Regions from separate parts of the Streptomyces sp. NPDC017943 genome, predicted to be linked through region 2. Evidence: riboswitches for the same ligand, from Rfam matches in the RefSeq annotation. Region 2 holds a riboswitch; each other region holds the start of a gene.
What was found. A riboswitch is a leader RNA that binds a small molecule or an ion and turns the genes downstream of it on or off. The one in region 2 is predicted to bind cobalamin.
Positions count from the first base shown of each region.

Region 1: linked by a shared signal. The riboswitch ahead of ACH4C6_RS13045 (ABC transporter substrate-binding protein) and the one ahead of ACH4C6_RS19435 (ABC transporter substrate-binding protein) in region 2 are both predicted to bind cobalamin.
Region 3: linked by a shared signal. The riboswitch ahead of ACH4C6_RS02220 (ribonucleoside-diphosphate reductase subunit alpha) and the one ahead of ACH4C6_RS19435 (ABC transporter substrate-binding protein) in region 2 are both predicted to bind cobalamin.
Region 4: linked by a shared signal. The riboswitch ahead of ACH4C6_RS07820 (energy-coupling factor ABC transporter permease) and the one ahead of ACH4C6_RS19435 (ABC transporter substrate-binding protein) in region 2 are both predicted to bind cobalamin.

Region 1 is NZ_JBIRHH010000003.1:788,453-795,744, forward strand. It holds gene ACH4C6_RS13040 (FecCD family ABC transporter permease) at 1-221, opposite strand, end outside; gene ACH4C6_RS13045 (ABC transporter substrate-binding protein) at 218-1,243, opposite strand; cobalamin riboswitch at 1,312-1,499, opposite strand; gene ACH4C6_RS13050 (CoA-binding protein) at 1,579-1,989, shown strand; gene ACH4C6_RS13055 (YbaK/EbsC family protein) at 2,091-2,654, opposite strand; gene ACH4C6_RS13060 (XRE family transcriptional regulator) at 2,698-3,270, opposite strand; gene ACH4C6_RS13065 (EamA family transporter) at 3,368-4,225, shown strand; gene ACH4C6_RS13070 (acyltransferase) at 4,255-5,019, opposite strand; gene ACH4C6_RS13075 (gamma carbonic anhydrase family protein) at 5,131-5,658, shown strand; gene ACH4C6_RS13080 (DedA family protein) at 5,682-6,320, opposite strand; gene ACH4C6_RS13085 (phosphoketolase) at 6,393-7,292, opposite strand, start outside.
Region 2 is NZ_JBIRHH010000005.1:557,314-564,605, reverse strand. It holds gene ACH4C6_RS19440 (FecCD family ABC transporter permease) at 1-309, opposite strand, end outside; gene ACH4C6_RS19435 (ABC transporter substrate-binding protein) at 306-1,340, opposite strand; cobalamin riboswitch at 1,391-1,514, opposite strand; gene ACH4C6_RS19430 (hypothetical protein) at 1,608-1,829, opposite strand; gene kdpF (K(+)-transporting ATPase subunit F) at 2,080-2,169, shown strand; gene kdpA (potassium-transporting ATPase subunit KdpA) at 2,178-3,839, shown strand; gene kdpB (potassium-transporting ATPase subunit KdpB) at 3,839-5,962, shown strand; gene ACH4C6_RS19410 (potassium-transporting ATPase subunit C) at 5,967-6,635, shown strand; gene ACH4C6_RS19405 (STAS domain-containing protein) at 6,675-7,034, opposite strand; gene ACH4C6_RS19400 (PP2C family protein-serine/threonine phosphatase) at 7,043-7,292, opposite strand, start outside.
Region 3 is NZ_JBIRHH010000001.1:507,257-514,548, forward strand. It holds gene ACH4C6_RS02205 (GntR family transcriptional regulator) at 232-996, shown strand; gene ACH4C6_RS02210 (DUF3311 domain-containing protein) at 1,127-1,393, shown strand; gene mctP (monocarboxylate uptake permease MctP) at 1,390-3,018, shown strand; cobalamin riboswitch at 3,157-3,291, shown strand; gene ACH4C6_RS02220 (ribonucleoside-diphosphate reductase subunit alpha) at 3,414-5,765, shown strand; gene ACH4C6_RS02225 (ribonucleotide-diphosphate reductase subunit beta) at 5,765-6,772, shown strand; gene ACH4C6_RS02230 (hypothetical protein) at 6,685-6,927, opposite strand; gene ACH4C6_RS02235 (GlxA family transcriptional regulator) at 7,021-7,292, shown strand, end outside.
Region 4 is NZ_JBIRHH010000002.1:625,059-632,350, reverse strand. It holds gene ACH4C6_RS07850 (PP2C family protein-serine/threonine phosphatase) at 1-111, opposite strand, end outside; gene ACH4C6_RS07845 (alpha/beta fold hydrolase) at 111-914, opposite strand; gene ACH4C6_RS07840 (maleylpyruvate isomerase N-terminal domain-containing protein) at 975-1,631, opposite strand; gene ACH4C6_RS07835 (energy-coupling factor ABC transporter ATP-binding protein) at 1,841-2,716, opposite strand; gene cbiQ (cobalt ECF transporter T component CbiQ) at 2,713-3,462, opposite strand; gene ACH4C6_RS07825 (energy-coupling factor ABC transporter substrate-binding protein) at 3,469-3,834, opposite strand; gene ACH4C6_RS07820 (energy-coupling factor ABC transporter permease) at 3,831-4,532, opposite strand; cobalamin riboswitch at 4,562-4,747, opposite strand; gene ACH4C6_RS07815 (protein kinase) at 4,850-6,283, opposite strand; gene ACH4C6_RS07810 (VOC family protein) at 6,668-7,292, opposite strand, start outside.

The sequences.
Region 1 (7,292 bases), on a different contig from region 2:
TGCCAGACGATGCCGTCCCGCACGGGCGTCAGCCCGGACTCCCCGAGGCCGAGATGGGCGGCCACGACCGACCACACGTCCCCGACGCCGATGTCGGCGGGGCCGATCGTGATGGCCGCGGCGACCGAGACCACGAGGGTCACGGCTCCGGCCGCGCCCAGCGCGAGCCCGGCGGCGCGGCGAGGGCGGACGCGGGGGCCGGCCGGATCCGGGGCGGTCACCCGGCCAGCCCGAACCGGCGCAGCCCCGCGGCCACCTGCTCCACTCCCTCGACCGTGCGGATGGTCGGGTTCATGGCCTGCCCGCTGAGCAGCACGTACCGCCGGTGGCGGACGGCGTCCATGGTCCGGGTGACCGGGTTGGACTCCAGGAAGGCGATCTTCTTCGCGGCCGATTCGGCGGTCTGCGACGTGCGGGTCAGGTCGCCGATGACGAGGACGTCCGGGTCGCGGTCGGCGACCGTCTCCCAGTTGATCTGCGGCCACTCGTCGTGGGTGTCGTCGAAGACGTTCTGCGCGCCGAGGGCCCGGGTGATGATGCCGGGCGCGCCGCAGCAGCCCGCCATGTAGGGCGAGTCGGAGTTGGCGAACCAGTACAGGAGGGTGACCCGGGAGGCGTCGAGGCCCGCGGTGGCCTGGTCCATCCGCCGTTGCAGGGAGGCCACGAGCCGGTCGCCGCGTTCCCGCTCGCCGAACATCGCGGCCAGGTCGCGCACTTCCCGGTAGACGGTGCCGATGCCGAGGGGCTTGCCGCGGGAGCCGTCGCCGCCGGAGCTGTTGTCCTTGCCGGCGCAGTCGGACGGGGAGACGTAGGTGGGGACGCCGAGCTTCTCGAACTGTTCCCGGGTGGCGACGCCGCCCTTGCCGAGGGTGGAGACGAACGAGGCGGTCACGAAGTCGGGGTCGGCGTCCAGGACCCGCTCGAAGGAGGGGTTGTTGTCGGCGAGCCGCGGCACCTCGGCGTTCTCCTTCTCGAGCCCTTTCATCACGGGGTCGGTCCAGGTGGCCGTGCCGGCGAGGCGGTCGGCGAGACCGAGGGAGAGCAGGATCTCGGTGGTGCCCTGGTCGAGGGAGACGGCGTGCCGCGGCGGGGACTCCACGCGGACCTCGTGCCCGCAGTTGCGGAGGGTGACGGCTGTCTTCCCGTCATGGCGGCCGGAGGGTTCCGTGCCGCCGCAACCGGCGAGGAGCAGGGAGCAGACGGCGAGCAGGGCGGCCGCGCGGGCGGGTCGGGCGAGGGGCACGGGGAACCAGTCCTCGGTCGTCGAGGGCTCGGTCGCGGAGCCCGGTCGTACAGTGCTCCCCCGCCGCGTCGGCCGCGGGGGCCGCCAGCAGGTCTTCGGACTCGGGTTCGTCCGGATCGGGGCGCCTTCCCGGACACGCGGTGCGTCCAGTGGCCGAGGCCCCGCCCGTCCCCCTCACCGCTGCGCGTCAGTTCCGGATTCGCACCGGATTCCCTGACCCACGTACATGGGTTCGACTGGCCTCGGCAAGCTATCACGGGGGTGCCGGGGAATCACCGGGCTGCCCGGGCCGTTGACCGGGAACAGTTCCTTTGCGACTCCCGAGGAGGTCACCGGTGTACGGCGACGAGGCAGCGGTCCGCAGGATTCTCACCGAACTCGGCGACACCTGGGCCGTGGTGGGCCTGTCGTCGAACCGGCAGCGTGCCGCGTACGGCGTGGCCGCGACGCTCCAGCGCTTCGGCAAGCGCGTGGTGCCGGTGCATCCGAAGGCGGAGACGGTGCACGGCGAGCAGGGGTACGCGAGCCTCGCGGACATCCCCTTCGAGGTGGACGTCGTGGACGTCTTCGTGAACAGCGACCTGGCCGGCGCGGTCGCGGACGAGGCCGTCGCCAAGGGCGCGAAGGGTGTCTGGTTCCAGCTCGGCGTCGTCGACGAGGCGGCGTACGAACGGACCCGCGCGGCGGGTCTGGAGATGGTGATGGACCGCTGCCCGGCCATCGAGATCCCCCGACTGGGGCGGTGACGAGGGCCGTCGCCGCGCTGTAGGCGGCCTCGGTGGACCGCTTGGTGCCGGAGACGGAGACGCGGGCGTTTCGCCGAGCAGCGCCCGGGCGCGGCGGCGCGCTACGGAACGGGAGCTCCGAGGCCCTCCACGACCTCGGCGCCCGGCAGTTCGGCGAGGGCCTTGCCCGGGACCAGCAGCTTGCCGCGGCGCCGGCCGCTGCCGACGAGGACGTAGGGCAGGTCGACCACGGCCGCGTCCACGAGGACGGGCCAGTCGGCGGGCAGCCCGATCGGGGTGATGCCGCCGTACTCCATGCCGGTCTCACCGGTCGCGGTGTCCATCGCGGCGAACGAGGCCTTGCGGGCGCCCAGTCGGCGGCGGACCACGCCGTTGACGTCGACCCGGGTGGTGGACAGCACGACGCACGCGGCGAGCGTGGTCCCGCCGCCGCGCTTGCCCGCGACGACCACGCAGTTGGCGGAGCGCTCCAGCAGGTCCTGCCCGTAGTGCTCCACGAAGGTCGCGGTGTCGGCCCAGGCGGGGTCGGTCTCGACGTAGACGATCCGGTCGGCGGGGACGCTGCCCCGCCAGTGGCGTACGGCGTCGGCTACGGGGGCGGTCAGCTCGTCGAGGCAGGCGGGGGCGGGCCGGGCGTCGTCGAAGTGTCCGAGGGGTGCGCGCATGGCCGCACGCTAACAACACCGCGGGGCCCGCCGCCCGGGCGTCTCAGGAGACGGGCGGCACCGAGACGGCCATGACCATCTCCATCGGCACGTCCCCGGTGTTGCCGTACGTGTGGGGCACGCCGGCCTCGAAGTGGACGCTGGCGCCGGCGGGCACCCGGTGCTCGGCCCCGTCGACGGTGAGCGTCAGCTCCCCGGCCGTGACGTGCAGCAGTTCGGTCGTGCCGGCCGGATGCGGGTCGGAGGGGCTGCTCTCGCCGGGCATCAGCCTCCAGTCCCACATCTCCAGCGGCCCGGGGGCCTCGGTGCCGGCGAGCAGCCGGTTGTAGCTGCCGGCGTCGGTGTGCCACAGCCGGACGGCCTGCTCGGCGGGGACGACGCGGACGTTCGGGCCCTGCTCGTGGTCGAGGAGGGTGGTGATGCTGACGCCGAGCGCGTCACCGATCTTCACGACGGTGCCCAGGCTGGGGTTGGTGCGGGCCTGCTCGATCTGGATGAGCATGCCGCGGCTGACTCCGGCGCGGGCGGCGAGCACGTCCAGCGTGAAGCCGCGCACCGCGCGCCAGTGCTTGACGCTGCGCGCCAGGGACTGGGTCAGCAGGTCGAGGTCCGACACGTTCCGTCCAATATTCTGTATGACATAGTTCAGCGAGCTGCACTATGGTGTGGTTGACCTGATCGTCCACTGAACTGTACTGCGAGGCATCCGTTCCATGACAGCGCTCTTCGCCCTGGCCACCAGCCTGCTCTGGGGCCTGGCCGACTTCGGCGGCGGACTGCTGACCCGCCGCACGCCCGCGCTCACCGTGGTCGTGGTCTCGCAGTCGATCGCGGTCGTCGTCCTGGGTGCGGTCGTCGTCGCCACGGGCGGCTGGAGCGAGGCCGGGCCGCAGCTGTGGTTCGCCGTCGCCGCCGGGCTGGTCGGGCCGGTGGCGATGCTGGCCTTCTACAAGGCCCTGGCCCTCGGGCCGATGGGCGTGGTCTCGCCGCTGGGGTCGATCGGCGTGGCCGTGCCCGTGGGGGTGGGACTGGTGCTGGGCGAGCGCCCCGGCCTGCTGCAGTTCGTCGGGATCCTCGTCGCGGTCGCCGGCATCTGCCTCGCCGGCGGGCCGCAGTTGCGCGGCGCGCCCGTGCAGCGCCAGGCCATCGCCCTGACCCTGCTCGCGGCCTTCGGGTTCGGCGCGGTGATGGCCCTGATCGCCGAGGCGTCGCACACCCTGACCGGTCTGTTCCTGGCCCTGTTCGTGCAGCGGGTGACCAACGTGGCCGCGGGCGGGGCGGCCCTGTACGTCTCGGTGCGGCGCGGCGCCCCCGCGCTCCCGGCGGACGGCTTCCCCTGGCACGCCCTACCCGCTCTCGCCTTCGTGGGCCTGGCGGACGTCGCCGCGAACGGCACCTACTCGATCGCCGCCCAGCAGGGGCCGGTCACGGTGGCGGCCGTGCTCGCCTCGCTCTACCCGGTGGTGACGGCGGTGGCCGCGCGCGGTGTGCTGCGTGAGCGGCTGCGGGCGGTCCAGGCGGCGGGCGCCGGACTGGCCCTGGTCGGTACGGTCCTGCTGGCCTCGGGCTGAGCCCGCGGGCGGCCGGCCCGCCGTGCGGCTCAGGAGCCCGGTTCGAGCTCCGCGAGTCCGGCCGCGGCCTCCTCGGCCAGCTCCGACAGCGCCCGCAGCTGCTCGGGCGTGACCCCCTCCGGGATGGGCACCGGCGCCGGGGTGCGCAGCGGCGGCTGCCAGCCGTCGCCGGGGGTCCAGCGGCGTACGACGCGGGCCGGCGCGCCCGCCACGACGGAGTGGTCCGGCACGGCGCCCCGGACGACCGCGCCCGCCGCCACCACCACGTTCCGGCCGATCCGGGCGCCGGGCAGGATCACCGCGCCGGTGCCGATCCAGCAGCCCGGCCCGATCTCCACCGGCTCCATGCGCGGCCACTGCCTGCCGATCGGCTGGTGCGGGTCGTCGTAGGAGTGGTTCGTGGACGTGACGTAGACGTAGGGCCCGAAGTAGCAGTCACTGCCGATGGTGACCGTCGTGTCCGCGATGACGTGGCTGCCGCGGCCGAGGACCACGCCGTCGCCGATCCGCAGGATCGGGTCGGGACCGAGGTCGAGGTCGGGCATCAGGCCCGCGGTGAGGGTGACCTGCTCGCCGATGATGCAGTGCGCGCCGAGGCGGATCCACGGCTCGCCGAAGACCGTGCCGAGCGGGAAGGCGAGCCTCGTGCCCGTCCCCATCGCGCCGAAGCGGTACCGGCCGGGGTGCTCGGCGGTGACCGAGGCCGTCCGCTGGAGCCAGGCCCAGCCCGCGTGGACGGCGCGCTGCGTCAGGCCCCGCCGCCAGGATGAGAACGTGTTCTTGCGCTTCGGCACGGAAGTCACCGTACTCAGCCGGGCCGGCCCCCATGACGGAGAGGGCCTGTGATCTTCGCCCCACGGCGTGGCGTACGGTGCGGATCGGCAACGACGTCAGTGGAGGCGGGCATGGCACAGCGGGCGATGGTCATGGGGATCGGCGGCCGGGAACCGGAGATCGACGGGACGGCGTTCGTGGCGCCCACGGCCTCCGTCATCGGGGGCGTGACGCTGGGCGCCGGGGCGAGCGTCTGGTACGGGGCCGTGGTGCGCGGCGACGTGGAGGAGATCTCCGTCGGCGCGAGCAGCAACGTCCAGGACAACTGCACCCTGCACGCCGACCCCGGTTTCCCCGTGCGGATCGGTGAGCGGGTCAGCATCGGGCACAACGCGGTGGTGCACGGCGCGACCGTCGAGGACGACTGCCTGGTCGGCATGGGGGCGACGGTGCTGAACGGGGCGGTGATCGGTGCGGGCTCCCTGGTCGCCGCGCAGGCGCTGGTGCCGCAGGGGATGGTCGTGCCGCCCGGTTCGCTCGTGGCCGGGGTGCCCGCGAAGGTCCGGCGGGAGCTGTCCGAGGAGGAGCGGCAGGGTGTCACCCTGAACGGCACGATGTACGCCGAGCTGGCGAAAGCCCACCGGGACGCGCACGCGTAGACGGGACGGGGGGCGCGGCGTCCCTAGGAGGTCGGCGCCCCGGTCGCCTCCAGGTTCTGGCCGGCCTTCTTCGCCTTGCGCTTGAGGACCAGCATGGAGGTCAGGCCCACCAGGACCGCCGCCACCAGCCCCAGCCACGAGAAGCGCTTCAGCCACGACTCCGCGACGATGCCGACGTAGTAGATGACGGCGGTCGTGCCACCGGCCCAGACGATGCCGCCCAGGACGTTGGCGATCAGGAACTTCCAGTACGGCATGCGCAGCACGCCCGCGAGGGGGCCGGCGAAGATGCGCAGGAGGGCGACGAAGCGGCCGAAGAAGACGGCCCACATGCCCCACTTCTCGAAGGACCGCTCGGCGGTGGCGATGTGGCCCTCGCTGAAGTGCCGGGGGAACTTCCTGCCCAGCCAGGCCAGCAGGGGCCGCCCGCCCTTGCGGCCGATGGCGTAGCCGATCGAGTCGCCGATGATCGCGCCGGCCGTGGCGCAGGCGCCGAGGACGACGGGGTCGATGTCGCCGTGCTGGGAGGCGAGCAGCGCGGAGGAGACCAAAATGATCTCCCCGGGCAGCGGGATGCCCAGGCTCTCCAGGCCGATGACCACTCCCACGAGCGCGTAGACGGCGACCGCCGGTACGGTTTCGAGCCATTCCTGGACGTGCAACGCCGGTTCCTTTCGCCGAGCCTCCCTGCGTGCCCCGGGAAGCCTACCGGCTTGGAGGACGCCGCCGACGGCTCAGGCGTTCCAGCTCCACTCGGCGACCTCGGGCAGGTCCGTCCCGTGCTCGCGGATCCAGGCGTGGTGGCGGGTGCGGGCGTCGGCCATCCGCTGGCGTACGGCCGTGGCGCGCACGGCGAGGCCGGGGACCCGGTCGATGACGTCCATGACCAGGCGGTAGCGGTCGAGGTCGTTGCGCACCACCATGTCGAAGGGCGTCGTGGTGGTGCCGGCCTCCTTGTAGCCGCGCACGTGCAGGTTCCGGTGGCCGGTGCGGCGGTAGGCGAGGCGGTGGATCAGCCAGGGGTAGCCGTGGTAGGCGAAGATCACCGGCTTGTCGGTGGTGAACAGCCCGTCGTACTCGAAGTCGCTCATCCCGTGCGGGTGCTCCTCCCGGGGCAGCAGCCGGGCCAGGTCCACGACGTTCACCACGCGGACGGACAGCTCGGGCAGGTGCCGGCGCAGCAGGTGGGCCGCGGCCAGGGTCTCCTGGGTGGGGACGTCCCCGGCGCAGGCCAGGACGACGTCGGGCTCGCCGCCGTCCTCGGTGCCGGCCCACTCCCAGGTGCCGGCACCGCGGGCGCAGTGCACCCGGGCCTCGTCCATCGTCAGCCAGTCGAAGCAGGGCTGTTTGCCGGCCACGATCACGTTGACGTAGTCGCGGCTGCGCAGCGCGTGGTCGGCGACCGACAGCAGGGTGTTGGCGTCCGGCGGCAGGTAGACCCGGACGGCCTCGGGGCTCTTGTTGAGGACGTGGTCGACGAAGCCGGGGTCCTGGTGGGAGAAGCCGTTGTGGTCCTGCCGCCAGACGTGCGAGGTCAGCAGGTAGTTGAGGGAGGCGATGGGGGCGCGCCACGGCAGGCGGCGGGAGGTGCGCAGCCACTTGATGTGCTGGTTGACCATCGAGTCGACGATGTG
Region 2 (7,292 bases):
CAGCCCGGCACCGGCCACGGCGCCGAGGAGGACGCGGGGCGCGCGGACGTCCAGCACGATGGTCTCCCGCGCCCGCGACCAGTCCGGTTCCCCCCAGTCGGCGCCCAGGGCGTGCGTCACGATGCCCCACACCTGGCCGGGCGGTACCTGGACCGACCCGATGGCCAGACCGGCGGTGGCGGAGATCGCCAGGAGGACGGCCAGGACGAGGAGGGTGACGGGGAGACCGGCCCGGCCGTCCCGCCCGTCGCCCTGGCGCCGTTTTCGCACGGCGCGCTCGGTACCGGTCTCGACGACCGGGGCCGTCACGCGAAGCTCTCGGGGTGGATGCCGCGGGCCAGGTCCTCGACCGCGTACGCCGAGCGGATGCCGACCAGCGTCGCGGTCAGTGGCAGGACGACGAACCGCTTGTTCCTGATCGCGGGCACGTCCTCGAGGGCGGGTTGGGAGAGCAGGAACTTCTTCTTCTGCGCGACGCTCCCTGCGCCGGCGTAGTCGTAGATCGCGATGACCTCCGGTTTGCGCTCGACGACCTGCTCCCAGGAGACGTCGCCGAAGACGTCGTCGAGGTCGGCGAAGACGTTCTTGCCGCCGGCCAGCCGGATCAGTTCGGTGCCCAGGCTCTTGCCGCCCGCGGTGAAGGCGGACTTGTCGCCGCTGTCGTACACGAAGACGGGGACAGCGGGCTCGCCCTCGACCTTGGCGGCGGCTTTGCCGACGCGGCCCGTGAGGTCGGCGACCAGCTTGTCGGCCCGGTCCGGGACGCCGAAGATCCTGCCGATCGTGCGGATCTCGTCGTAGGTGTCCTTCATCGTCACCCGCTTCTTGCCGCAGTACTCGCGGTTGAGGTGGGTGTCGATGCCGGCGTCGGCGAACGCCTTGCGGGAACGGCCCTCGTTCTCGGCGAAGGCGCTGCCGTAGCCGCCGTAGACCAGGTCGGGCTCGGCGTCCAGGACCGTCTCGAACGACGGTTCCTTCTCAGCCAGTTCCGGGATCTCCTCGTAGTCCTTCTTCAGCTCTGGCAGCACGGCCGAGTCGGGAAAGGCGGTGCCGACCATGTGGTCCCCGAGGCCGAGGGCGAGCATGAGTTCCGCCGGGTGCTGGTGGATGGTGACGACGCGGGAGGGCGGTTTGTCGTACGTCGTCTTCACGCCGCAGTTGTCGACGGTGACGGGGAAGCCCGTGGACGACGCGGCCGTGGCTTTCGCGTCCTCGGTGGTGTCCTGCGACGAGCCGCAGCCGGCGGTCAGCAGGGCCGCGCACAGGGCGGCGGCCGCGGCCGTGGCACGCCGGGCGTAGTGCCTTCGGGCAGGCGGGAACAGCGGGGGACGGTCGTGCACGTGAAGCCTCCTGCGGAGTCCGCGCTCCTCGGATCGGGCCCGCGACAGGGCAGTCTCCTGACTCCCGGATCGACGCTCCCCCTTGCCTTCCCGCGCGGTGCGCAGTGGCGTCTTCAGGGGTGCACTCCCCGGTCACAGTGGCGGGACCGTGCCGGATTCGCACCGGCTTCCTGTCTCCCGTCGCGGCGATGACCCGCTGATCCTACGATCCGCCCAGCTCGCGTCAAAAGGGCGCGTATATCGGCGCGTACGCCCCCACGCCCTCCGTCATGCCTCGCGGACCGCTCGCAGCACCAGCCGCTCGGCGTTCTCGTCGTAGGGGCGGCCGTCGAAACCACCGAAGATCTCCACCTGGCCGAACCCCGCCTCCTCGGCCATGCGCCGTAGCTCGACCGCGCTGTACACGAACCACACCAGGGTCGTCCGCGTCACCCGCTCACCCCGGAGGAGAGCCCAGTCGCTGCGCAGCCGTGCCCAGCCGTCCAGCACGCTGTCCGTTCCACCGTGAGCCCGCTCACCCCTCGGACTGTGCGCCGTCAGGGTTCCGTCAAAGCCGGAGGTCTCGCCGTCAGGGAGCCGTCAACGACCGGTCTGATCCGGCCACGGATGCGCTTTTCTCGTGCTGTCCGTTCAACCGAACCTCACCTCAGGAGTTCGCGATGGCCGATCTGGCCTTCGTCGTCACCACGATCGCGGTGTTCGCGCTGGTGGCTCTTGTCGCCAAGGGGGTGACGAAGCTGTGACCGCCGAGAACATCGTCGGCCTCGTCGTGGCCGTCTCCCTGCTGGGCTATCTCGTCCTCGCCCTGATCTTCCCGGAGAGGTTCTGAGACAAGCGATGGGTCCCGTACTCGCGGGCGTGCTCCAGCTGCTGGCTCTCATAGCGGCGCTCGCGCTCGTCCACAAGCCCCTCGGCGCCTATATGGCCAAGGTCTACACCTCCGACAAGCACCGGCGCGTCGAGAAGTGGATCTACAAGGGCATCGGTGCCGACCCCGACACGCAGATGCGCTGGCCCGCGTACCTGCGCGGCGTGCTCGCCTTCTCGGCCGTCGGCGTCCTGTTCCTCTACCTGCTCCAGCGTCTGCAGGGCCATCTGCCGGGCTCGCTGGGCTTCGCCGCCATCGACCCGGACCAGGCGTTCAACACCGCCGCGTCGTTCGTGAGCAACACGAACTGGCAGTCGTACTACGGCGAGCAGGCCATGGGCCACGTCGTGCAGACCGCCGGTCTGGCCGTGCAGAACTTCGTCTCGGCCGCCGTCGGCATGGCCGTCGCGGTGGCACTGGTGCGCGGGTTCGCGCGCTCGCGCACCGGTGAACTCGGCAACTTCTGGGCCGACCTGGTGCGCGGTGTCGTCCGTGTCCTGGTCCCGATCGCCGTGGTCGGCGCGCTCGTGCTCGTCGCGTGCGGTGTGATCCAGAACTTCTCCGGCATCCACGAGGTCGGCCAGTTCATGGGCGGCACGCAGCAGTGGAACGGCGGTGCGGTCGCCTCGCAGGAGGTCATCAAGGAGCTGGGCACCAACGGTGGCGGCTACTTCAACGCCAACTCCGCCCACCCCTTCGAGAACCCCACCCCCTTCACCAACCTGTTCGAGATCTTCCTGATCCTGCTGATCCCGTTCTCGATCACGCGGACCTTCGGCCTGATGGTCGGCTCGGTCAAGCAGGGCTACGCGATCCTCGCCACCATGGCCACCATCTGGGTCGGCTTCGTCGCGCTCATGATGTGGACCGAGTTCGCCCACCGCGGCACGGCCTTCGAGCTGGCCGGCGGGGCGATGGAGGGCAAGGAGGTCCGCTTCGGCATCGGCGGCTCGTCGATCTTCGCAGTGTCGACCACGCTGACCTCGACCGGTGCGGTGGACTCCTTCCACTCCTCCTTCACCGGCCTGGGCGGAGGCATCACCATGCTCGGCATGATGCTGGGCGAGATCGCACCCGGCGGTGCCGGCTCCGGCCTCTACGGCATGCTGATCATGGCGATCATCGCGGTGTTCATCGCCGGCCTGATGGTCGGCCGCACGCCCGAGTACCTCGGCAAGAAGATCGGCTCCCGCGAGATCAAGCTGGCGGCCTGCTACATCCTGGTCACTCCGGCGCTGGTGCTCGTCCTCACGGCCTTCGCGATGGCGCTGCCGACCCCGGCGCACTCGATGACCAACAGCGGGGCACACGGGTTCTCCGAGATCCTCTACGCCTACACGTCCGGCGCCAACAACAACGGCTCGGCGTTCGCGGGCCTGAACGCGGACACGCAGTGGTTCAACACCACGATCGGTCTCGCGATGCTGCTCGGCCGTTTCCTGCCGATGGTGTTCGTGCTGGCGCTGGCCGGCTCGCTCGCCGAGCAGAAACCGGTCCCGGAGACCGCGGGCACCCTGCGCACCGACAAGCCGCTGTACACCGGGCTGCTGGTCGGCGCCATCATCATCATCACCGGTTTGACGTACTTCCCGGCCCTCGCGCTGGGTCCGCTGGCCGAAGGGCTGGCGTGATGACCACCGACGTGAAGAAGCAGGACTCCATGTCCACTCCCACCCTCGCGCCCCACCGGGACGCACCCACCGGGCACAAGGCCCCCGAGGGCCGCGTGGGCGCGGGCCTCTTCGACCCCGGGCAGCTGGTCAGGTCGCTGCCGGACGCCTTCCGCAAGTTGGACCCGCGGGTGATGGTCAAGTCCCCCGTGATGTTCGTGGTGTGGATCGGGTCCGTGCTGACCACGGTCTTCTCCTTCACGGACCCGGGCGACTGGTTCGGCTGGACGATCAGCGCCTGGCTGTGGCTGACGGTGATCTTCGCCAACCTCGCGGAGGCCGTCGCCGAGGGCCGCGGCAAGGCCCAGGCCGACACCCTGCGCAAGGCCAGGACCGACACGGTCGCGCGCCGCCTCGTGGACGGCTGCGAGCAGAGTGTGCCCGGCACCGGGCTGAGGATCGGCGACCTGGTCGTCTGCGAGGCAGGTGACGTCATCCCCGGCGACGGGGACGTCGTCGAGGGCGTCGCCTCGGTCGACGAGTCGGCGATCACCGGCGAGTCCGCGCCCGTCATCCGCGAGTCGGGCGGTGACCGCTCGGCGGTCACCGGCGGCACCAGGGTCCTCTCCGACCGCATCGTCATCAAGATCACGACCAGGCCCGGTGAGACCTTCATCGACCGGATGATCAACCTGGTCGAGGGCGCGGCCCGGCAGAAGACGCCGAACGAGATCGCGCTCAACATCCTGCTGGCCTCGCTCACCGTCGTCTTCCTGCTCGCCTGTGCCACGTTGCCGCCGCTGGCGGACTTCGCGGGCACGCACCTGACGATGGTCGTGCTGGTCGCCCTGCTGGTCTGTCTGATCCCGACCACGATCGGCGCCCTGCTCTCCGCAATCGGCATCGCGGGCATGGACCGGCTGGTGCAGCGCAACGTGCTCGCCATGTCCGGGCGGGCGGTCGAGGCCGCCGGCGACGTCTCCACCCTGCTGCTGGACAAGACCGGCACCATCACCCTGGGCAACCGGCAGGCCGCCGAGTTCGTGCCGGTGCGGGGCGCGACCGAGGCACAGGTCGCCGACGCGGCGCAGCTGTCGTCGCTGGCCGACGAGACGCCCGAAGGGCGCTCCATCGTGGTCCTCGCCAAGGAGGAATACGGCCTGCGCGAGCGGCACCAGGGCGAGCTGGTGGGTGCCGAGTGGATCGCCTTCACCGCCCAGACCCGGATGTCGGGTGTCGACGCCGACGGGCGCAGGATCCGCAAGGGCGCGGCCGGTTCGGTCGTCGCCTGGGTCGAGGAGCGGGGTGGCACGGTGGCCGACGACGCCGAGGAGATCGCCCAGCACATCTCCGAGGCGGGCGGTACGCCGCTGCTGGTCGCTGTCGAGGACCAGCGCGGGGCCCGGATCCTGGGCGTCATCCACCTCAAGGACGTCGTCAAGCACGGAATGCGGGAGCGGTTCGAGGAACTGCGCCGCATGGGCATCAAGACCGTCATGATCACGGGTGACAACCCCCTCACCGCCAAGGCGATCGCCGAGGAGGCCGGCGTCGACGACTTCCTCGCGGAAGCCACCCCCGAGGACAAGATGGCCCTCATCAAGCGTGAGCAGGCCGCAGGCAAGCTCGTTGCCATGACCGGCGACGGCACCAACGACGCACCCGCGCTCGCCCAGGCGGACGTCGGCGTGGCCATGAACACCGGCACGTCGGCCGCCAAGGAGGCCGGCAACATGGTCGACCTCGACTCCAACCCCACCAAGCTCATCGAGATCGTGGGGATCGGCAAGCAACTCCTCATCACCCGGGGAGCGTTGACGACGTTCTCCATCGCCAACGACGTGGCGAAGTACTTCGCGATCATCCCGGCGCTGTTCGCCGCCGTCTATCCCGGCCTGGACAAGCTCAACATCATGGGCCTGTCCTCGCCCGACTCCGCGATCCTGTCCGCGGTGATCTTCAACGCGCTCGTCATCGTCGCCCTGGTACCGCTGTCCCTCAAGGGTGTGCAGTACCGGCCGGTCAGCGCCGACAAGCTGCTCCGGCGCAACCTGACGATCTACGGCCTCGGCGGACTGGGCGCACCCTTCATAGGCATCAAGATCATCGACCTCCTCATCTCCCTCATCCCCGGGATCGGCTAAGGCCATGAACAACTCCGTCACGAACACCGCCCGGCTGGTCGGGGCGGGCCTGCGCGCCCTCCTCGTGCTGACCCTGGTGACCGGCGTCCTCTACCCGCTGGTCGTCACCGGCATCGCGCAGGGGCTGTTCCCCGACAAGGCGAACGGCTCCGAGATCAAGGCGGACGGCAAGGTCGTCGGCTCCTCCCTCATCGGGCAGGCCTACCACCTGCCGCTGAAGAAGGGCCAGGAGACCCCGGCACCGGACCTGAAGTGGTTCCAGGGCCGCCCGCAGAACGGCCTGGGCACCAACAGCGTCAACACCCGGTACCAGCTCATCCTGTCCGGCGCGACCAACCGGTCCGGGGACAACGAACAGCTCATCCCATGGGTGAAGGACGCCAGGGCCGCCGTCGTCAAGGACAACTCCACGGGCACCTACCGGGTCAAGCCGTCCCAGGTCCCCGCAGACGCGGTCACCTCCTCCGGCTCCGGGCTGGACCCGAACATCTCCCCGCAGTACGCCGGCCTCCAGGTCCACCGGGTCGCCGAGAGGAACGGTCTGCCCGTCGCCGAGGTGCGCAAGCTCGTGGACGAGCACACCGAGGGCCGCACCCTCGGCTTCATGGGCGAGCCGCGGGTGAACGTCCTCGGGCTCAACGTCGCCCTCGAGGAACTCGTGGCGAAGAACTGACGGCGTCTGTCGCAGGCCGTGCGCTGCACCCCGGTCGGGTCAGTGGCCCCGCAGCATGGCGGTGACCGCTTCGGCGGCGGTGGCGTGGACCGGCAGGACCGCGTCGACGCCGGTGAGGACGAGCATCCGCATCAGGCGGTCGGGGACGTCGGCGAGGGCGATCCCACCCCCCACCGCCTGGGCGGCGTGCCAGAGGCCGATGAGCGCGCTCAGACCGGCGGAGTCGCAGAAGCCGACCTGCGACATGTCCAGTACCAGATGCGGGCATCCCTGTTCGAGGACTCCCGACGCCTCGCGACGCAGGGTGTCCGCGGTGCGGGTGTCCACGTCGCCGACCACCGTGGCGATCGCGAGGCCGGGACGGGGGTGCTGGACGGTCAGGTGCAGCGTGTCGGTCACGTCGGTCGTCACTCCTGGCCGAAGTGGTCGGGCGGGGCAGCGGTGTGGGCGGTGGCGGCGACACCGCTGTCGGGTGTGGTGGGGGAGTGGGGGACGGACAGGGCCAGCAGAGCCACGTCGTCGCGGGCTCCGTCGGGCAGCGAGGCCAGCAACGTGATGCTGTCCTCGACCAGGGAGTTGGCGGTGACGAGGCCGGTGCGCTGGTGGAGGAAGCCGGCCAGGCCGTCCTCACCGAGCAGGGCGCCTTCGGTGGTGCGG
Region 3 (7,292 bases), on a different contig from region 2:
AGTACGGGGAGCTTGGACCAGACCAGCAGGCCTGTCAAGGGTCGCGAGATGGCCCTGACCAGCCGTTATGCGACCTACATATGCAGGAACCTTTAAGTAAGAAGCCAGCGAAAACCCTGATGGACACGGCATACTGCGGGTAGACCACAGCGATGGCTGGACTAGACCAAAAGAGGCGCCGACGGTATACAAGTGGGATCGTGTCGGCGGACCGAGCCGGGAAGGCGGAGCATGAGCACCGACGTCAGCAGTGCGGAGAACGAGACGGGGGCACCCGTCCGTACCGCGCGCGTGCCCAAGTACTACCGCCTGAAGAAGCACCTGCTCGACATGACCGAGACCCAGGCGCCCGGTACCCCGGTGCCGCCCGAGCGCACCCTGGCGGCGGAGTTCGACACCTCGCGCACCACCGTGCGCCAAGCGCTGCAGGAACTCGTGGTCGAGGGCCGGCTGGAACGCATCCAGGGCAAGGGCACCTTCGTCGCCAAGCCGAAGGTCTCGCAGGCGCTGCAGCTCACCTCGTACACCGAGGACATGCGCGCACAGGGCCTGGAGCCCACCTCGCAGCTGCTGGACATCGGCTACATCACCGCCGACGACCGGCTGGCCGGTCTGCTCGACATCACCCCGGGCGGGCGGGTGCTGCGCATCGAGCGGCTGCGCATGGCCAACGGTGAGCCGATGGCCATCGAGACCACCCACCTGAGCGCCAAGCGCTTCCCCGCGCTGCGCCGGTCGCTGGCCAAGTACACCTCCCTCTACACCGCGCTCGCCGAGGTCTACGACGTCCACCTCGCGGAGGCCGAGGAGACCATCGAGACGTCGCTGGCGACCCCGCGCGAGGCCGGACTGCTCGGCACGGACGTGGGCCTGCCGATGCTGATGCTGTCCCGGCACTCGCTGGACCGGGACGGCCAGCCGGTGGAGTGGGTGCGCTCGGTGTACCGGGGTGACCGGTACAAGTTCGTGGCCCGTCTCAAGCGGCCCCAGGACTGACGCGACGGCCGCCGAACCCCCGATTGCTTTTGGGTACCGCATTGCGGACGAGGGGTTCCGCTTGCGCCGCACCCTGACCTAGATTGCCTGCGCATTGCACAGGTGATCACTGAGGGGACGGAGCCGCCTGATGTCGCAAGCCCCAGAATCCAGCAGAGGTCCGGTGGTGACGCCCGTGCGCGTCGTCATCGGCCTCTGTCTTGTCGCGCCCTTCGTGGCCATGCTCTGGGTCGGCTCGTACGCGAAGACCGACCCGGCTCTCATCGGGATCCCGTTCTTCTACTGGTACCAGATGGCGTGGGTGCTGATCTCCACCGCACTGACGATGATCGCCTACAAGCTGTGGCAGCGTGACCAGCGCTCCCGCTCGGCCGCGAAGGGCGGTGCGTCGCGGTGAAGGACGGCGTGAACGGCGTCGCACTCGCCGTCTTCATCTTCTTCTTCCTGCTCGTCACGGTCATGGGCTTCCTGGCCGCGCGCTGGCGCAAGGCCGAGAACGAGCACAGCCTGGACGAATGGGGCCTGGGCGGCCGCTCGTTCGGCACCTGGATCACCTGGTTCCTGCTCGGCGGCGACCTGTACACGGCCTACACGTTCGTCGCGGTACCCGCGGCGATCTACGCGGCCGGCGCGGCCGGCTTCTTCGCCGTGCCGTACACGATCCTGGTGTACCCGCTGATCTTCACCTTCCTGCCCCGCCTGTGGTCGGTCTCCCACAAGCACGGCTACGTCACGACCTCCGACTTCGTGCGCGGCCGGTTCGGCTCCAAGGGGCTGTCGCTCGCGGTGGCCGTGACCGGCATCCTGGCGACCATGCCGTACATCGCCCTCCAACTGGTCGGCATCCAGGCCGTACTGGACGTGATGGGCGTCGGCGGCGGCGAGAACACCAACTGGTTCATCAAGGACCTGCCGCTGCTGATCGCGTTCGGCGTGCTGGCGGCGTACACGTACTCCTCGGGCCTGCGGGCGCCGGCGCTGATCGCGTTCGTGAAGGACACCCTGATCTACCTCGTCATCGCGGTGGCGATCATCTACATCCCGATCAAGCTGGGCGGCTTCGACGAGATCTTCGCCAAGGCCGGTGAGGCGTACAGCCAGACCAACCCGGCCACGGGTGCGCCGCGCGGTGCGCTGACGCCGCCGGAGGCGGGCCAGTGGACGTACGCCACGCTCGCGCTGGGCTCCGCGCTGGCGCTGTTCATGTACCCGCACTCGATCACGGCGACGCTGTCCTCGAAGAGCCGTGAGGTGATCCGCCGCAACACCACGATCCTGCCGCTGTACTCGCTGATGCTGGGCCTGCTCGCGCTGCTCGGCTTCATGGCGATCGCGGCCGGCATCAAGGTGCAGAACGGGCAGCTGGCGATCCCGCAGCTGTTCGAGACGATGTTCCCGGACTGGTTCGCCGGTGTGGCCTTCGCGGCCATCGGCATCGGCGCGCTGGTGCCCGCGGCCATCATGTCCATCGCGGCCGCGAACCTGTTCACCCGCAACATCTACAAGGACTTCCTCAAGCCGGACGCCACCCCCGCGCAGGAGACCAAGGTCTCCAAGCTGGTCTCGCTGCTGGTGAAGGTGGGCGCGCTGGTCTTCGTCCTCACCATGGACAAGACGGTCGCCATCAACTTCCAGCTGCTGGGCGGCATCTGGATCCTGCAGACCTTCCCGGCCCTGGTCGGCGGCCTGTTCACCCGCTGGTTCCACCGCTGGGCGCTGCTCGCGGGCTGGGCGGTCGGCATGGTCTACGGCACCCTCGCCGCCTACGGCGTGGCCTCCCCGACGCAGAAGCACTTCGGCGGCTCGTCGAAGGAGATCCCCGGCATCGGCGAGATCGGCTACATCGGCCTCACGGCGTTCGTGCTGAACGTGGTCGTGACGGTCGTCCTGACCTTCGTCCTGAAGGCGGTGAAGGCCCCCGACGGCGTCGACGAGACCAAGCCGGAGGACTACACGGCCGACGCGGGCGACCCGGGAGTCCAGGTGGAGCTTCCGCCGGCCACCGCCGGATCGTCGCACTGACCCGAACGGCGCGGCACGCCGCGACCACCGAACGGCGGGCCGCCGTGACCGAACGTCACGGCGGCCCGCCGTCATGTGAAGCCGACACTCCGACACCCCCGCGACACTACATCTGGGGGTGCCACCCGGGCCCGGCACAAGATGTATGCTCATGCTCGCTGTCGCCGCAGGGGAATCCGGTGCGAATCCGGAACTGTCCCGCAACGGTGAACCCATGCCCCTCTGCGCGCATGACGGTCAGTCCGAGGACCTGCCGACAGTGCACCCGGCCGCCGGCCGGTGTGCCCTGACGTCCGGGCCTCGTGGAATGGGCCGGTGGACGCGTGACGCCGTGTGCGTCCGTGTGCTGCCCCCTGCCCTCGGCGAGGCCCCGTGCCGAGCGAGGGAGAGCCCCCGTGACCATCGCGCCAGCGGATCCGGCCGCAGCCGCCGAACCGGAGCAGGACGCTCCCGGTGCCGCGCTGCTGCGGACCCTGACCGAACTGACCGCCGACCTCCCCGACGCCGACCCCGGCCGGGTCGCCGCCGCCGCGCTGCGCGGCCGGTCCGCGCAGGCGGACGAGCGGGAGCTGCGGGACCTGGCGACGGAGGCGGCGGCGGGCCTCATCTCGGAGGACCCGGCCTACTCCCGGCTGGCCGCACGCCTGCTGACCATCGGCATCCGCGAGGAGGCCGCCTCGCAGGGGGTCACGTCCTTCACCGGGTCCGTCGCGGTCGGCCACCGCGAGGGGCTCATCGCCGACCGCACCGCGGAGTTCGTACGCGTCCACGCCCCCCGCCTCGACGCGCTGGTCGACGGCGCCGCCGACGACCGCTTCGGCTACTTCGGCCTGCGCACGCTGTACAGCCGCTACCTGCTGCGGCACCCGATCACCCGCAAGGTGGTCGAGACACCCCAGTACTTCCTGCTGCGGGTGGCGAGCGGCCTCGCCGAGGACGACACCGCCCGCGCGGTGGACGAGGTCGCGGCGCTCTACGGGCTCATGAGCCGCCTCGACTACCTGCCCTCCTCCCCCACCCTCTTCAACTCCGGCACCCGGCATCCCCAGATGTCGTCCTGCTACCTGCTCGACTCCCCCCAGGACGAGCTGGACTCGATCTACGACCGCTACCACCAGGTCGCGCGCCTGTCGAAGCACGCGGGCGGCATCGGCCTGGCCTACTCCCGCATCCGTGCCCGGGGTTCGCTGATCCGCGGCACCAACGGCCACTCCAACGGCATCGTCCCGTTCCTGAAGACCCTCGACGCCTCGGTCGCCGCGGTGAACCAGGGCGGCCGCCGCAAGGGAGCCGCCGCGGTCTACCTGGAGACCTGGCACGCGGACATCGAGGAGTTCCTGGAGCTGCGGGACAACACCGGCGAGGACGCCCGGCGCACGCACAACCTCAACCTGGCGCACTGGGTGCCGGACGAGTTCATGCGGCGCGTGAACGCGGACGCGCAGTGGTCGCTGTTCTCCCCCTCGGACGTGCCCGAACTGGTCGACCTGTGGGGCGAGGAGTTCGACGCCGCGTACCGTGCGGCCGAGGCGAAGGGCCTGGCGCGGAAGACCCTGCCCGCCCGTGAGCTGTACGGCCGCATGATGCGCACCCTCGCGCAGACCGGCAACGGCTGGATGACCTTCAAGGACGCCGCCAACCGCACCGCCAACCAGACGGCCGAGCCCGGCCACGTGGTGCACTCCTCCAACCTCTGCACGGAGATCCTCGAGGTCACCGACGACGGGGAGACGGCGGTCTGCAACCTCGGCTCGGTCAACCTCGGCGCCTTCGTGACCGGCGGGGACATCGACTGGGAGCGGCTGGACGAGACCGTCCGCACGGCGGTGACGTTCCTCGACCGGGTCGTGGACATCAACTTCTACCCGACCGAGCAGGCGGGCCGCTCCAACGCCCGCTGGCGCCCGGTCGGCCTCGGCGCGATGGGCCTGCAGGACGTCTTCTTCCAGCTGCGCCTGCCCTTCGACTCGCCCGAGGCCAAGGCCCTGTCGACCCGGATCGCCGAGCGCATCATGCTCGCCGCGTACGAGGCGTCCGCCGATCTCGCCGAGCGCAGCGGCCCGCTGCCCGCCTGGGAGAAGACCCGCACCGCCCGGGGCGTCCTGCACCCCGACCACTACGACGTGGAACGGACGTGGCCCGAGCGCTGGGCCGCCCTGCGCGAGCGGATCGCCGCGACCGGCCTGCGCAACTCCCTGCTCCTGGCCATCGCGCCCACGGCCACCATCGCCTCGATCGCGGGCGTGTACGAGTGCATCGAGCCGCAGGTGTCCAACCTGTTCAAGCGCGAGACGCTGTCGGGCGAGTTCCTCCAGGTGAACTCCTACCTGGTGGACGAGCTGAAGCGGCTCGGCGTGTGGGACGCCCGCACCCGGGAGGCCCTGCGCGAGGCGAACGGCTCGGTGCAGGACTTCGCCTGGATCCCCGAGGACGTGCGCGCCCTCTACCGCACGGCGTGGGAGATCCCGCAGCGCGGCCTGATCGACATGGCGGCGGCCAGGACCCCGTTCCTGGACCAGTCCCAGTCCCTGAACCTGTTCCTGGAGACGCCGACCATCGGCAAGCTCTCCTCGATGTACGCCTACGCCTGGAAGTCCGGGCTGAAGACCACGTACTACCTGCGTTCGCGCCCGGCGACCCGCATCGCCCGCGCCGCCCGGGCCACCGTGCCCGTGCAGGCCACCCCCGACCCCGAGGCGGTCGCCTGCTCCCTGGAAAACCCCGAGTCCTGCGAGGCCTGTCAGTGATGAGCACCCAGAACCTTCTCGACCCCGGCTTCGAGCTGACCCTGCGCCCCATGCGCTACCCGGACTTCTACGAGCGCTACCGGGACGCCATCAAGAACACCTGGACCGTGGAGGAGGTCGACCTCCACTCCGACGTCGCCGACCTCGCCAAGCTCTCCCCCGCCGAGCAGCACCTCATCGGCCGGCTGGTGGCCTTCTTCGCGACGGGCGACTCGATCGTCGCGAACAACCTGGTGCTGACGCTGTACAAGCACATCAACTCCCCTGAAGCGCGCCTGTATCTGTCGCGGCAGCTCTTCGAGGAGGCCGTGCACGTCCAGTTCTATCTGACGCTGCTCGACACCTATCTCCCCGACCCGGAGGACCGCGCGGCGGCCTTCGCGGCCGTGGAGAACATCCCGTCCATCCGCGAGAAGGCGGCGTTCTGCTTCAAGTGGATCGACTCGGTGGACAAGCTGGACCGGCTGGAGTCACCCGCGGACCGGCGCCGCTTCCTGCTCAACCTGATCTGCTTCGCCGCGTGCATCGAGGGCCTGTTCTTCTACGGGGCCTTCGCCTACGTCTACTGGTTCCGCAGCCGCGGCCTGCTGCACGGGCTGGCGACCGGCACCAACTGGGTGTTCCGTGACGAGACGATGCACATGTCGTTCGCGTTCGACGTGGTCGACACCGTGCGCAAGGAGGAGCCGGAGCTGTTCGACGACCGGCTGCGGCAGGAGGTGACGGACATGCTCCGGGAGGCCGTCGAGGCCGAGCTGCAGTTCGCGCGCGACCTGTGCGGTGACGGCCTGCCGGGCATGAACACCGAGTCGATGCGGCAGTACCTGGAGTGCGTCGCCGACCAGCGGCTGACCCGCCTGGGCTTCGCTCCGGTGTACGGCTCCGAGAACCCCTTCTCCTTCATGGAGCTCCAGGGGGTTCAGGAGCTGACCAACTTCTTCGAGCGGCGGCCCTCGGCGTACCAGGTGGCGGTGGAGGGCACCGTCGACCTGGACGAGGACTTCTGAGCCGGAGCGCTCGCACGGGCCTCCTGGGCCTCCCGGATCCGCCGGTCGATGCGCCGGTCGTGCACCAGGCCGATCACGGACGGGAGGACCAGGAGGACCAGCGTCCCGAGGACGAAGATCATGGCGATGAGTGTCTGTGTCTGGTTCGTGTCCATGGACACCACTGTCCCGCCTGATGCTCCTTACCGTCAGTGGCAGTACTGCCGTGGACCCTCGAATTACTGCCAGCGGCGAGGCACACTGGACGCATGCTGCAGAACGTGGCCGTCGCCCTGCTCGACGGTGTGAACCCCTTCGAACTCGGCGTGGTGTGCGAGGTCTTCGGCACCGACCGCAGCGACGACGGACTGCCGGTGTACAACTTCGCCGTCGCCTCGGCCGAGGGTCCGTCCCTGCGCACGAACACGGGCTTCTCGCTCCAGGTCGAGCACGGCCTGGAGCGGCTGGAGACGGCGGACCTCATCGCCGTCCCGGCCGGGGACGACTACTCCACGCGCACCTTCCCGCCGGAGTTGCTGGA
Region 4 (7,292 bases), on a different contig from region 2:
GGACTCGTAGAGGTCTTCCGCGCTGTCCTCCAGCAAGGCGGTGAACACCGCGTCGGTGCTCGGCTCGTCCCCGGTCCCCGCGGGTTCCGGCGCGCCGGTCGTACGGCACATCACCGCAGCGACTCCATGAAGTCGAGGATCGCCCCGGTGGTCGCCTCCGGCGCGCTCAGCTGCGGGCAGTGACCCGTGGCGTCGAGGGTGACCAGACGCGACGAGGGGATCGCCGCGTGCACGTACGCCCCGACCTCGCGGGGCGCGATCGCGTCCTGGTCGCACTCCAGCACGAGGGTCGGCACGGACACGCCCTTGAGGTCCTCGCGGCTGTCGGTCAGGAAGGTCGTCCGGGCGAAGACCCGGGCGATGTCCGGGTCGGTGGCGCAGAAGCTGTTGGTCAGCTCCTGACCCAGCTCGGGCCGGTCCGGGTTGCCCATGATCACCGGAGCCATGACGGACGACCAGCCCAGGTAGTTGGCCTCCAGGGAGCCGAGGAGTTCCTCGATGTCCTCGGCGCTGAAACCGCCGCGGTACCCCTCGTCGTCGATGTAGCAGGGGGAGGGCGTCACCATCACCAGGGCCCCGATGCGCTCCGGCACGGACCGGGCGGCCAGCACACCCACCATGGAGCTGACCGAGTGGCCCACGAACACCGCCTGCCGCAGGTCCAGCTCCTCGCAGACGTCCACGACGTCCTGCGCGTAGCCGTCCAGCGACGAGTAGCGCTCCTCGCTCCACGCCGACAGGTCCGATCCACCGGAGCCCACGTAGTCGAACAGCACGACCCGGTACCGCTCGGCCAGGGCCGGCAGTACCAGGCGCCACATGTTCTGGTCGCAGCCGAACCCGTGCGCGAGGAGGAGCACGGGGGCATCAGCCTGCCCGATGACGTTCACGTTGTTCCTGCGGCGGATGTCCATACCGGCCATGGTCCCATCCCGCCGGATCCGCCACGACGGCGGGCGACACGGGAAGGGGAGTCAGCCCAGGTGGAGCGGGAAGCGGGGCGTCCGCTCCGCCAGCGCGGCCTGCTCCGCCCCGGTCGGGGCCCGCCTGCCGGTGCCGATCAGCAGCGCGTCCGCGTCGCTGAAGGACGCCGGGAACGGCGAGCCGGCGATCCCCTCCAGCATCTCCCGCGACCGGCGGAGCGCGGCCGCCGGCGGCTGCGGCGCGCGGGGCACGTGCGCGATCAGGTCGAGGTGGTGCAGGGTCCACTCCAGCACGTACGCCGACAGGTAGTCCGCCACCGTGAGGACCTCGCCACGGGTGCCCACCCGCCGGGCCGGGTCCGCGAGCAGGGCGGCGCGGCCCGCGGCGGAGCCGACGTCGTCCAGGTGGAACGCGAGCAGGCGCGGGTCCTCGTACGCGGACGCCAGCCGGACGGTCAGCGCGTCCAGGGGGTCGTCGCCGGTGGGCGGCGCGGCGGAGACCTCCCAGTACGTCAGCGCGTCCCGGGTCGGCTCCCGGTCCGACGGGGTCGCCAGGGTGATGAGGACGTCCTGCGCGTCGATGACCAGATGGCACACCAGGTCGCGCACCAGCCAGCCCGTGCAGCCGGACGGGCGTCCGAAGTCCACGTCGTCCAGGGCGGCGACCGCCCCGCGCAGCGCCGTCCAGGACGGGGAGAAGAGATCCACCCCCGGAACGTAGTGGGGTCCGGCGGGGAGGGACAAGCGCCTTTCGGGGCAGTCGAACCGGTGACGGGGCGGTCGCGGGGGTGCGTCGCCGGTGATCCCCTCGCGCACGAGGCACGTTCCGGCACTGCGAGCCCCACCCGGACGGACCGGTGGGCCACGGCGGTCAGGGAACCCCCGGGTTTCGTCCGCCGCCGCGGACCCGTGCAGTCCTACGTCGACCGAACCGGCGACCCCTCCGGCACGGCATCCGCTCGTCCGGCGACCAGGGCCGCGAGCTCCTCCGGCGTGCGGGGGCAGGGCTGCGAGCCGGTCACCAGGCCGTGGGCGCGCAGCAGGTGAGCGGCCGCGGCTCCCCACGGCAACCGCAGTCCCGCCGCGTGCAGCAGATCGGTGCGCGCCAGGGCCACCGGAGCCGGCCCGGTGCGCACGCCGGACGGGGTGAGCAGCGCCGCGTCGTCGGCCCAGCGCAGGGCGAGGTCGACGTCGTGGGTGGCCATCACCACGGTGGTGCCGCTCGCGCGCAGTCCGTCCAGGGTGGCGAGCAGCCGTTCCTGGCCCTCCGGGTCGAGCCCGGCCGTCGGCTCGTCCAGGATCAGCACCCGCGGACGCATCGCGACGGCGCCCGCGATGGCGGTCCGCTTGCGCTGGCCGTAGGACAGCAGGTGCGTGGGCCGGTCGGCCAGCGCGGTGATGTCCAGGGCCGCCAGCGCCTCCGCCACCCGCTCGCGCACCTGCCCGTCCGGCAGACCGAGGTTCAGCGGCCCGAACGACACGTCCTGCTCCACGGAGGCCGCGAACAGCTGGTCGTCCGGGTCCTGCACCACGAGCTGCACCGTCGTCCGCAGCCGGGTCAGCCCCTTGCGGTCGTACGTCACCGCCCGCCCTTCGAGGCTCAACTCGCCCCGGGTCGGGCGCAGTCCGCCGCTCAGCAGCCGCATCAGGGTCGTCTTGCCGCTGCCGTTGCGGCCGAGCAGCGCGAGTGCGCGGCCCTCGGTGACGGTGAAGTCCAGACCGCTGAGCACGGCCGGGCCGTCCTCGTAGGCGAAGGAGGCGCCCCGCAGGGCGACGAGGGCTGGCTCGCTCACAGCGGCGGCCTTTCCAGGAGGAAGGTGAGGGCGGCCAGCACCGCGAGCAGCAGGCAACTGACGGCCGTGAAACGGACGGAGACACGCGCCTCGGGGACCAGGACGCGCAGCGTGCCGTCGTAGCCGCGCCCGGCCAGACCGGCCTGGAGGCGGGAGGCCCGGTCGAAGGCCCGCACGAACGCCGTGGCACCGAGACCGGCCAGGGAGCGCCACTCGGCGCGGCGGCCGGTGTGACCGAGCCGGGCCGCCTGGGCCTGCCGGATGCGGCGCACGGAGTCCAGCAGCAGAAAGCTCATCCGGTACGTCACCAGCGCCACGTCCACCACGGGCGCCGGGACCCCCGCGCGCACCAGGCGCGGCAGCAGGTCGGACATGGGCGTGGTGAAGGCGAACAGCAGCACGCCCAGCGAGGCCGCGGAGGTGCGCAGCATCAACTCCCCGGCCCGCAGCGGACCGTCGGCGGCGAGGGAGACGAACCCGCCCGGCCCGCCGACCTGCACCAGCAGGGTCAGCGCGCCGGTCGCGCAGAAGCCCAGCGGCACCCGGTAGGCCCGCCACAGGCGCCGCCCGGGCACACCGGCCGGACCGAGCAGGAGCACGACCGCGGTGGCGAGCACCAGGGCCGCGCCCGGCCAGGGCGGCAGACAGACGGCCAGCACGGTCAGGCCCAGTCCGAGCACGGCCTTGTCCACGGGATGACGGCGGCGCCAGCGGCTGCTGTGCGCCGCCGCGTCGATCGGCAGCACCCGGGCTCAGTCCTTCGCGGAGACGGACTCCCCGGCGGCCGGGGGAGCGGCCGCCGCCTCCCGCTCCAGCGCCCGCTGTTCGCCCTGCCGTCGTCCCCGGCGCAGCCCGAAGTAGTAGGCGAGGACACCGGCGCCGAGCGCGGCCTGGAGGGAGAACAGGACCGACTCGATCTCCCCGGACGGCGGTTCGTACAGGGGGGAGAACCACGGCTCGTAGTCGGGCTCGATCTCGGTGATCGCCGTCTCGGCCTCGGCGTCGGCGCCGGTGAAGGGCTCCTCCTTGTGGTCGCCGAGGCCGAGCACGAGCGGCAGCACGGCGAGCGCGGCCACGACGAACAGCAGCAGCAGGTTGATCTTCGTGTTCCGGCTCATCGGGCCACCGCCTCGGTCTCGTCGCGCGTCTCCTTGGCGGTGAGCAGCACGCCGAGCCGCGTCAGCTCGCCCTTGCTGGACTGCACCAGCAGCCGCATCACGAGGACCGTCAGCAGTCCCTCGCTCACCGCGAGCGGGATCTGCGTGAGGGCGAAGATGGAGCCGAACTTGCCGAGCGCGCCCAGGAAACCGCTGCCCGGGTCGGGGAAGGCGAGCGCCAGCTGCACGCTGGTGACGCAGTATGTGGACAGGTCGGCGACGAACGCGCCGCAGAACACCGTCACCATCAGCGGCACGTCGAACCGCCGCAGCAGCTTGTACACGGCGTACCCGGCCCAGGGCCCGACGATCGCCATGGAGAAGACGTTGGCGCCGAGCGTGGTCAGCCCGCCGTGGGCGAGCAGCAGCGCCTGGAAGAGCAGGGTGATGGTGCCGAGCACGGTCATGACGGGCGGCCGGAACAGGATGGCCCCCAGGCCCGTGCCCGTCGGGTGGGAGCAACTGCCCGTGACGGAGGGCAGTTTCAGCGCGGACAGGACGAACGTGAAGGCGCCGGAGGCGCCGAGGAGCAGGGTGCTCTCGGGGTGCTCGCGCACCTCACGGGTGAGTGACCGGACCCCGTGGACGACGAACGGCGCCGACGCGACGCCCCAGGCGACCGCGTGCGCCGGAGGAAGGAAACCCTCGGCTATGTGCATGGCTCAGCAGACCCTCTCCAGCACCTCGTGGATGGTTGACGCGCCTTGGCCGGTCTCCTGGCTGACGGGTACCACCGCCCGGACTCCGCCTTCCCGGGTCACAAGGACCCAGTGGCTGCCCGCGAGGGCCGGAGCCGGACTTCCCGATTCACAGTGGCGAGGGCCGCACCGGCATCACACCGGATTTCCCGTTCACCAAGGCCAGGTGACAATAAGGCCCGGATCAGGACGAGCACAACCCGCACCCGGGGGCGCGCGAGGGGCGCCCCCTCGCACACCGGCGCACCTGGGGCTCCGCCGGGGGAACGCCTCGTGGGTCAGTCGTCGCCCTCGTCCCCGCCGTCCTCGGCCTCGCCGTCCCCCTGCTGCGCGGGCGGTTGCTCCTGCTCCGGCTGCTCCGCCTCCGCCGGTGGCTCGGCGCCCGCGTCCGGCGGGGGTGCGGTGCTCTCGGCGGCCGGAGAGGGCGGGGCCTGCTCGACCGGCGTCGTGCCGGGCGGGGTGACATCGGCCACCGTCCCGGTGGCCGGCGTGGCGGCGGCCGGGCCGGAGTCCGGCCGCGATCCCGACGCCGGGCCGGAACTCGCCGCGGCGGTGGGGGTGCTCGCGGTGGGCGAGGGGCCCGGGTCGGTGCCCTCCGTGGCGGTGTCGTCCGGCGAGAACCACTGCATGCCGATGAGCATCGCGGCGACGAACAGCGCCGCGGCCGCGACCGCGGCGACGGCCTTCGAACGGTTTCCGCTCCCCCCGCCGCGTCGCCCACCGCGCCCGGGACGCGCCGCCTGCGCCGCGCGGGCCGCGCTGCGCGACCCGGGTGCCGCCGGCAGCGCGTACGTGGTCGGGCTGCTCGCCCCCGCGCCCGCAGGGGTGCCGTGAGCGGCCGGTGCGGGCCGGGGCCGGGACCGCCCGGGCGCCGACATCTCCGGCAGCGGCTCGGGCAGCCCCCGCCAGGCGCCGCCCGCGAACCACTCGGCCGCCTGCTGCGCGGTGGGCCGGTCCTCGGGCTGCTTGGCGAGCAGGCCGAGCAGGTAGTTCTCGAACGCCGGCGGCAGACCGGAGACGCCCAGCTCGCGGGGCGGCACCGGAGCGGCGTCGAGGTGCTGGTGGAGCAGGGCGACGGCGCTGTCCGCCTCGAACGGGGGGCGGCCGCTGAGGAGCTGGTAGAGCACGCAGCCCAGCGAGTACATGTCGGAGGCGGGGCCCGCGGGTTTGCCCAGGGCGCGTTCGGGGGCCAGGTACATCCCCGTGCCGACGATCTGGCCGGTGGCGGTGAGCGCGGCGCCGGGGTCGTCCATGAAGCGCGCGATGCCGAAGTCGCCGATCTTCAGGGTGCCGCGGGCGTCGAGCAGCAGGTTGGCGGGTTTCACGTCCCGGTGCACGATGCCCTGTGCGTGCGCGGCGGCGAGGCCGGCGGAGGCCTGTGCCGCCAGGACCGCCACGCGCTCGGCGGGCAGCGCGCCCGACGTGGCGAGCAGCTGGGAGAGACTGTCGCCGTCGACGAGCTCCATCACCAGGTAGAGCCGGTTGTCGAACTCGCCGAAGTCCAGCACGCCGACCACGTGGGGGTGGTTCAGGCGCCCGGCGGTCTGGGCCTCCAGCCGGAACCGCGAGGTCGCGGTGGCGTCGGTGTCCTGGGGCAGCAGCAGCTTGACGGCCACCGCTCTGGCGAGCGTCTCGTCGTACGCACGCCAGACCTCTCCCATTCCACCGCGCCCGATCTCCACATCCAGCCGGTAGCGGCCCGCTAGCAGCACTCGTCCTCGTCTCACGCTCAGGGGAAGGTCCGCCGCCGCAGACCGAACTCCCCGCGCATGCACGGAGATTGCCGAGGGCTGCCGCAGCCGCCCCAGGATACTGGCGCCGCGCGCCCCCGCGATCCCCCGGCGGAGGCGGCCCTTCCACGCCCGGGAGGGCGGGCTGACCACCAGGGGCCGGACGCGGCCCGCGGCCCCGCAGGACGTGCTCTCGCGGTGTGGTGGCGGGGGCCTGCCGGCGGCCGGGGTGGGGCGGGTCGGCCCGGCGGTCGGGGGCCGGGTGGCCCGTCGTGGCCCGACCGGGGCCGCGGGCGTCACGGCGTAAGCCCCTGTGATCAGCGGCGGCCCGCGGGCCCCGTCAAGAGGCCCGGCGCCGTGGGGCGTTCAGTCCTCCGACGGGGCGAGCAGCACGAACTCCGCTCCCGCCGGGTCCAGGCAGACGGCCAGCCTGCCGACGCCCTCCATGTCCTGCGGCCCCATCTGCACCTCGCCGCCCTTCTCCGTGACGCGGGCGGCCGCGGCGTCGCAGTCCTCGACCGCGAAGACCGGGTGCCAGTACGGCCGTCCGTCCGTCAGCGTCAGGTCCTGCGCGTCCATCTCCATCAGCCCGCCGTGCATCCGGTCCTCGGGCAGGCCCGCCGGCGTGATGAGGGTGTACGTGCCCGCGCCGCCGGGCAGCGGCATGTCGCTGAACTGCCAGTCGAACAGGCCGCCGTAGAACTCCCTGGCCGCCGCCGCGTCGGTCGTGAACAGTTCGACCCAGGACAGCGAGCCCGGCTCGTCCACCAGGTCCAGGCCGGCGTTCGTCCCCGGCTGCCAGACGGCGAACTGGCCGCCCAGGGGGTCGCTGTACTGGGCCATCCGGCCCCACTCGTCGAGGTCCATCGGCTCGACCCGGACGGTGCCGCCCGCCTGCCGCACGGCCTCGGTCGTGGCGTCCGCGTCGGGGACGCTGTAGTACAGCATCCACGCCGGGCGCGCGCCCTCCTCGGTCAGCTTGCCGAGGCCG